Regions from separate parts of the Virgibacillus halodenitrificans genome, predicted to be linked through region 2. Evidence: a T-box and tRNA genes for the amino acid it is inferred to sense, from the RefSeq annotation. Region 2 holds a T-box; the other regions hold tRNA genes.
What was found. A T-box is a leader RNA that pairs with one kind of tRNA and senses whether it is charged. The one in region 2 lies ahead of thrS (threonine--tRNA ligase), so its partner is inferred to be a tRNA-Thr.
Positions count from the first base shown of each region.

Region 1: it encodes a tRNA-Thr, which carries the amino acid that the T-box ahead of thrS (threonine--tRNA ligase) is inferred to sense. The anticodon was not compared.
Region 3: it encodes a tRNA-Thr, which carries the amino acid that the T-box ahead of thrS (threonine--tRNA ligase) is inferred to sense. The anticodon was not compared.

Region 1 is NZ_CP017962.1:207,299-209,552, forward strand. Features, by position in the region: gene fabI (enoyl-ACP reductase FabI) at 34-810, opposite strand; tRNA gene BME96_RS01160 (tRNA-Glu) at 1,065-1,139, shown strand; tRNA gene BME96_RS01165 (tRNA-Val) at 1,146-1,221, shown strand; tRNA gene BME96_RS01170 (tRNA-Thr) at 1,225-1,300, shown strand; tRNA gene BME96_RS01175 (tRNA-Tyr) at 1,342-1,426, shown strand; tRNA gene BME96_RS01180 (tRNA-Gln) at 1,439-1,513, shown strand; tRNA gene BME96_RS01185 (tRNA-Lys) at 1,874-1,949, shown strand; gene BME96_RS01190 (hydroxymethylglutaryl-CoA reductase, degradative) at 2,188-2,254, shown strand, end outside.
Region 2 is NZ_CP017962.1:1,484,997-1,487,250, reverse strand. Features, by position in the region: gene thrS (threonine--tRNA ligase) at 1-1,313, opposite strand, end outside; T-box leader at 1,364-1,585, opposite strand; gene ytxC (sporulation protein YtxC) at 1,643-2,254, opposite strand, start outside.
Region 3 is NZ_CP017962.1:105,555-107,808, forward strand. Features, by position in the region: rRNA gene BME96_RS00505 (23S ribosomal RNA) at 1-892, shown strand, start outside; rRNA gene rrf (5S ribosomal RNA) at 1,015-1,130, shown strand; tRNA gene BME96_RS00515 (tRNA-Val) at 1,166-1,241, shown strand; tRNA gene BME96_RS00520 (tRNA-Thr) at 1,247-1,322, shown strand; tRNA gene BME96_RS00525 (tRNA-Lys) at 1,375-1,450, shown strand; tRNA gene BME96_RS00530 (tRNA-Leu) at 1,454-1,538, shown strand; tRNA gene BME96_RS00535 (tRNA-Gly) at 1,552-1,626, shown strand; tRNA gene BME96_RS00540 (tRNA-Leu) at 1,634-1,721, shown strand; tRNA gene BME96_RS00545 (tRNA-Arg) at 1,726-1,802, shown strand; tRNA gene BME96_RS00550 (tRNA-Pro) at 1,808-1,884, shown strand; tRNA gene BME96_RS00555 (tRNA-Ala) at 1,894-1,969, shown strand; rRNA gene BME96_RS00560 (16S ribosomal RNA) at 2,121-2,254, shown strand, end outside.

The sequences.
Region 1 (2,254 bases), 1.3 Mb from region 2:
TATTGCGAATAAGTGTCTTTTAGATGAAATACTCTACCCTCCGATAATATGGTAACCAGAGTCTACATGTAATACTTCTCCAGTTATTCCTCTGGATAATTCGCTCATGAAGAATAAGGTAGCATCCCCAACCTGGTCTTGGTCCACATTTCTACGTAAAGGGGCTTTTTCTTCTATTATACTCATCTTCTCATTAAATCCGGATACACCTTTTGCGGATAACGTACGAATCGGACCTGCTGAGACGGCATTTACACGTATATTGTATTTACCCATATCTTCTGCTAAATATCTCATGCTGGCCTCTAAAGAAGCTTTTGCAACACCCATTACATTATAGTTTTGGATTACTCGTTCCGCCCCTAAATATGTTTGAGTTACAATACTTCCGCCTTCAGTCATCAATTCTTTAGCAGCTTTTGTTACTGATACTAGAGAATACGCACTAATTTCCTGTGCAAGTAAGAAACCGTCACGAGAGGTGTCAGCATATTCACCTTTTAGTTCTTCACGTTTAGCAAAGGCTACAGAATGAATAACTCCATGAATGACTCCTATTTTTTCTTTGATTTCTTTAAACGCTTGTTGTACACTTTCGTCACTAGCAACATCACATGATACAACTAATTCTGCCTGAATGTCATATTTTTCAAGTAACTTAGTTAATTTTTGATAGGATCGTTCCTGTCTATAGGTGAAAATTAAGTTTGCTCCTGCGTTATGTAATGATTTTGTGATTCCCCACGCAATACTACGTTCACTTGCAACTCCCATAACCACAATCTTTTTACCTTCTAATAAATTTGCCATAAATGTACCTCCATAATATGTTTCTTTTGTATATTATAACTAACAGCCTTTATGAAAGAAACCTTTGAGAAAAATATATTTGTGTACAGGTTATTATGACAGGGTTTAAACGGTGTTTCGACATTTTTATAAAAAAAATTCATTTTACCCTTTACAAATATAAAATATCTGGGTATAATAAAATTCGTTGGTTTGAGAAGAGCATAGTAGAAATCTTCAAAGCCACTTCTATTTTAAATTATTTACATTGCACTGGCCCGTTGGTCAAGCGGTTAAGACACCGCCCTTTCACGGCGGTAACACGGGTTCGAATCCCGTACGGGTCACCAATATACGGAGGATTAGCTCAGCTGGGAGAGCACCTGCCTTACAAGCAGGGGGTCGCAGGTTCGAGCCCTGCATCCTCCACCATCTGCCGGCCTAGCTCAATTGGTAGAGCAACTGACTTGTAATCAGTAGGTTGGGGGTTCAAGTCCTCTGGCCGGCACCATTTATTTTTATGTATAATTCTTATATAATAGTTAACAATATGGAGGGGTAGCGAAGTGGCTAAACGCGGCGGACTGTAAATCCGCTCCCTCAGGGTTCGGCAGTTCGAATCTGCCCCCCTCCACCATTTTTGTATTGTTGGGCTATAGCCAAGCGGTAAGGCATCGGGTTTTGATCCCGTGTATCCTAGGTTCGAATCCTAGTAGCCCAGCCACTTTTTTTATTTATAGGATTATTTTTGTTGAGAACAGGGTAATACATAAAACTAGGTATAAACACTCAGTAGGTAGAGCAACGAGCAATCCTTCTACCGAATAAGCTGCGAGTAACCCCGATGTACCTGGCATCATTGAAAAAGCTGGAAGAAGCAGGGGTCCACAAGATGAACGCAGTCTTAAGCAAGAGAACACAAAAATAATATGAGCCATTAGCTCAGTAGGTAGAGCAACGAGCAATCCTTCTACCGAATAAGCTGCGAGTAACCCCGATGTACCTAACATCACTGAAAAAGCTGGAAGAAGCAGGGGTCCACAAGATGAACGCAGTCTTAAGCAAGAGAACACAAAAATAATATGAGCCATTAGCTCAGTAGGTAGAGCATCTGACTTTTAATCAGAGGGTCGAAGGTTCGAATCCTTCATGGCTCACCACTTAAAAAATGAGGTTAAATACGTCATATATAGCAAATAAGATAAACAAGGTCGTTTAAAAAATGAACAGCCTTGTTTATTTGCATTTTAGAGTAAATTTTTACATAATAGATACAGTCATTTTTTTGTGAATAGATAGCAATCTCGTGTTATACTTTAAATATAATTTAGATGCTAAATAAATTTTATGCGCCATGTGTATGTGTTTATAGCATGCTGGACAAAAGGATGAGTAGGTATGGAAACTTCCAGGATTCCTGGTTTTTACAATATGACGGTTGAGGAACGTAGAGATTTATTAAAGA
Region 2 (2,254 bases):
TCATCATTGTCAATGTACTTCTCTTTATCTTCAGGATCTCGATAAGATAGGCGGAAATAGTAATCATTAATTCCGAAATCCTTATATACACGTTGAATCAGTTCGATTACGCGAACAAATTCATCTTTCAACTGATCTGGACGGGCAAAAATATGTGCATCATTTAGAGTCATAGCACGTACGCGTTGAAGACCTGCTAATGCTCCGCTCATCTCATAACGGTGCATTGTGCCTAATTCTGCAATCCTTACAGGCAATTGACGATAGCTCCATAATTGATTCTTAAATACCATCATATGATGTGGGCAATTCATTGGACGCAAAACTAATGTTTCATTATCCATTTCCATCGGTGGGAACATATCCTCCTGATAATGCTCCCAGTGCCCACTAGTCTCATATAACTCTTTGCTCCCTAAAACAGGAGTATATACATGGTCGTACCCTAGCTTTTCTTCAACGTCTACAATATACCGCTCAATTGTACGACGTATTGTAGCCCCTTTCGGCAACCAGAGCGGCAATCCTTGCCCTACTTTTTGCGAGACTGTGAAAATATCTAGCTCTTTACCAAGCTTTCGGTGGTCTCTTTCTTTTCTTTCTTCAAGAATTCTAAGATACTCATCCACTTGGCTCTGTTTCTCAAATGAAGTTCCATATATACGTTGGAGCTGTTGATTATTGCTATCACCACGCCAATAAGCCCCAGATATGCTAAGCAGTTTAAATGCTTTTATTTTATTTGTTGATGGCACATGAATGCCTCTGCACAGGTCAAAGAATTCTCCTTGTTTATAAATAGTCACTTGTTCATCTGCTGGAATAGCGTCTATTAGTTCAAGCTTCAAGTGATCATCTTTAAACATTTCTTTGGCTTCCTCTCGGGAAACCTCTACTCTAATGATATCAAGGCTTTCATCTGCAATACGTTTCATTTCCTTTTCAATTTTAGGAAGGTCCTCTGGAGTAATTGTATGCTCCATATCCATATCGTAATAAAATCCTTCTTCTATTACAGGCCCAACTCCGAAATTTACCTCTTTAAAAAGTCTTTTAATTGCATGTGCCATAAGATGTGCTGTTGAATGGCGCATTACTTCAATACCTTCTTGGTTTTTATAAGTTATAATTTCAATTTTGCCGCCTGTCTGTAATTCACGTTTTAAGTCAACAAGCTCACCATTTAGCTTAATAGCAACTGCTTGCTTTTTTAATCCTGAAGAAATTGACCCTGCTATCTCTTCCCCTGTTGTACCTTGGGGAAATTGTTTTTCTGCTCCATCTGGAAAAATAATTGAGATTTCTGCTGCCATTATATTCACTCCTTTTTCAATTAAAAAACGCCCATCCCTCTGCTATTCAGCAAAGGGACGAGCGTTGGTCACGTCGTGGTTCCACCCTAATTTCCGTAATATATACGGCTTTGGTATCTTTAACGCAGATAAGACGCTGCTATTTACTACATATTCGATAGCAGAGTTCAAAGGTGGTAATTAATTGTGTGTGATGCGGAAGCTCCCAGCCATTGGCTTCCTTCTCTGGTACATCCAGGAACAATTAATCTTGTCCTTTTCCATACTTTTAAGTAATAGATTTATAATGAGTATTATAGCCCTACAATGTTTTAAAATCAAGTCTTTATTCATTGTTTTTTAATTTTATAAAGAAATGGAAAGTTTCTATAAGGAAAAAGACTGGCTCTTTCTTGAAAAACATTTATTACTGTCAATGTTTTTGGATCATCAGGCTTATCTCCATAGATATTTACCTTTGCAGGTGCCATTGCGATCAGAGGAGCCAAATTCATTTCTTCTTCATCTAGACCTACCATGTACAACGGTTCCTTCTGCATGATGCTATGAAGTTCTATCGGTGACATACTCTTTCCGTCAGAATGATAAAATGTGAAAGAATCTCCTTGTAATACATGTATCTCTGTTATTATTGGATCTTTTTTAATAATATATTCACGAAGCATATTAACAAATTCCTGATGTTCTTCCTCACGCTTAAATTCATCAATAGCTAATCCAACATAGTAAACAAGTTTTTCTTTAAAGCTCTTTAAACCAAACTTAACTATAGAATCGAAATGTATTGTAGCGATATTTTTAAAATTTGCTATGAATAAAGACATTAATAAATTGCTGGGATCCTTGTCATTTCTAACTTTCCTGCTGTCTTCATCATCACCTCTCACTATCCATTGGGCCAGATCCAATATACGTTCCACTTCGTCAGCATTCGTGTAGTA
Region 3 (2,254 bases), 1.4 Mb from region 2:
GGTGAAATTATACTATGCGTGAAGATGCGCATTACCCGCGACAGGACGGAAAGACCCCGTGGAGCTTTACTGTAGCCTGATATTGAATGTTTGTACAGCTTGTACAGGATAGGTGGGAGCCTTGGAAACCGGAGCGCCAGCTTCGGTGGAGGCATCCGTGGGATACCACCCTGGCTGTACGACCATTCTAACCCAGGGCCGTGATCCGGTCCGGAGACAGTGTCAGGCGGGCAGTTTGACTGGGGCGGTCGCCTCCCAAAAGGTAACGGAGGCGCCCAAAGGTTCCCTCAGAATGGTTGGAAATCATTCGTAGAGTGTAAAGGCAGAAGGGAGCTTGACTGCGAGACCTACAAGTCGAGCAGGGACGAAAGTCGGGCTTAGTGATCCGGTGGTTCCGCATGGAAGGGCCATCGCTCAACGGATAAAAGCTACCCCGGGGATAACAGGCTTATCTCCCCCAAGAGTTCACATCGACGGGGAGGTTTGGCACCTCGATGTCGGCTCATCGCATCCTGGGGCTGTAGTCGGTCCCAAGGGTTGGGCTGTTCGCCCATTAAAGCGGTACGCGAGCTGGGTTCAGAACGTCGTGAGACAGTTCGGTCCCTATCCGTCGTGGGCGTTGGAAGTTTGAGAGGAGCTGTCCTTAGTACGAGAGGACCGGGATGGACACACCGCTGGTGTACCAGTTGTTCCGCCAGGAGCATAGCTGGGTAGCTACGTGTGGCAAGGATAAGTGCTGAAAGCATCTAAGCATGAAGCCCCCCTCAAGATGAGACTTCCCATCACTTCGAGTGAGTAAGATCCCTCAGAGACGATGAGGTTGATAGGTCCGAGGTGGAAGCGTGGTGACACGTGGAGCTGACGGATACTAATAGATCGAGGACTTAACTAATTTTCTTCTTTGATCGTCGTTGTTTTTCTCTTATTTAGTTTTTAGGGTATAAATTTAAAAAAACCCTTGCATTTTTTCACGAAAATGCATATAATATGTCTTGTCCTTGTTTTTAAGGATGGTCTGGTAGCAATAGCGGAGAGGTCACACCTGTTCTCATGCCGAACACAGAAGTTAAGCTCTCCAGCGCCGATGGTAGTTGGGACTTTGTCCCTGCAAGAGTAGGACGCCGCCAGGCGGACATGTTATTATTTAAGAAGTGAAAAATGTATTGGAGGATTAGCTCAGCTGGGAGAGCACCTGCCTTACAAGCAGGGGGTCGCAGGTTCGAGCCCTGCATCCTCCACCATTTATGCCGGCCTAGCTCAATTGGTAGAGCAACTGACTTGTAATCAGTAGGTTGGGGGTTCAAGTCCTCTGGCCGGCACCATTATCTTATATACTATATACAATTAATATGATGTTATAATTACATCTAGTACGAGCCATTAGCTCAGTTGGTAGAGCATCTGACTTTTAATCAGAGGGTCGAAGGTTCGAATCCTTCATGGCTCACCATTTGCGGGTGTGGCGGAATTGGCAGACGCGCTAGACTTAGGATCTAGTGTCTTCGGACGTGGGGGTTCAACTCCCTCCACCCGCACCATTTAATTGTATATGCGGAAGTAGTTCAGTGGTAGAACACCACCTTGCCAAGGTGGGGGTCGCGGGTTCGAATCCCGTCTTCCGCTCCAAGCCATAGCCGGGGTGGCGGAATTGGCAGACGCACAGGACTTAAAATCCTGCGGTAGGTTCTACCGTGCCGGTTCGAGTCCGGCCCTCGGCACCATTTAGCGCCCGTAGCTCAATTGGATAGAGCGTTTGACTACGGATCAAGAGGTTAGGGGTTCGACTCCTCTCGGGCGCGCCATTATACGGGAAGTAGCTCAGCTTGGTAGAGCACATGGTTTGGGACCATGGGGTCGCAGGTTCAAATCCTGTCTTCCCGACCATTTAAATAAGGGGCCTTAGCTCAGCTGGGAGAGCGCCTGCCTTGCACGCAGGAGGTCAGCGGTTCGATCCCGCTAGGCTCCACCAATTATTACATTCGTTCTTTGAAAACTGAACAAAACAACCAGTATGTCAAGAAAAACATGACGTTTTTCGTTAATTTTTAAAAAGCCAGAAGTTAACGCTTCTGCAGCTAAGACATGAGATAAGATTGATTGGTGTCGATCTTATTCAAACTTTTATGGAGAGTTTGATCTTGGCTCAGGACGAACGCTGGCGGCGTGCCTAATACATGCAAGTCGAGCGCGGGAAGCAAGCTGATCCTCTTCGGAGGTGACGCTTGTGGAACGAGCGGCGGACGGGTGAGTAACA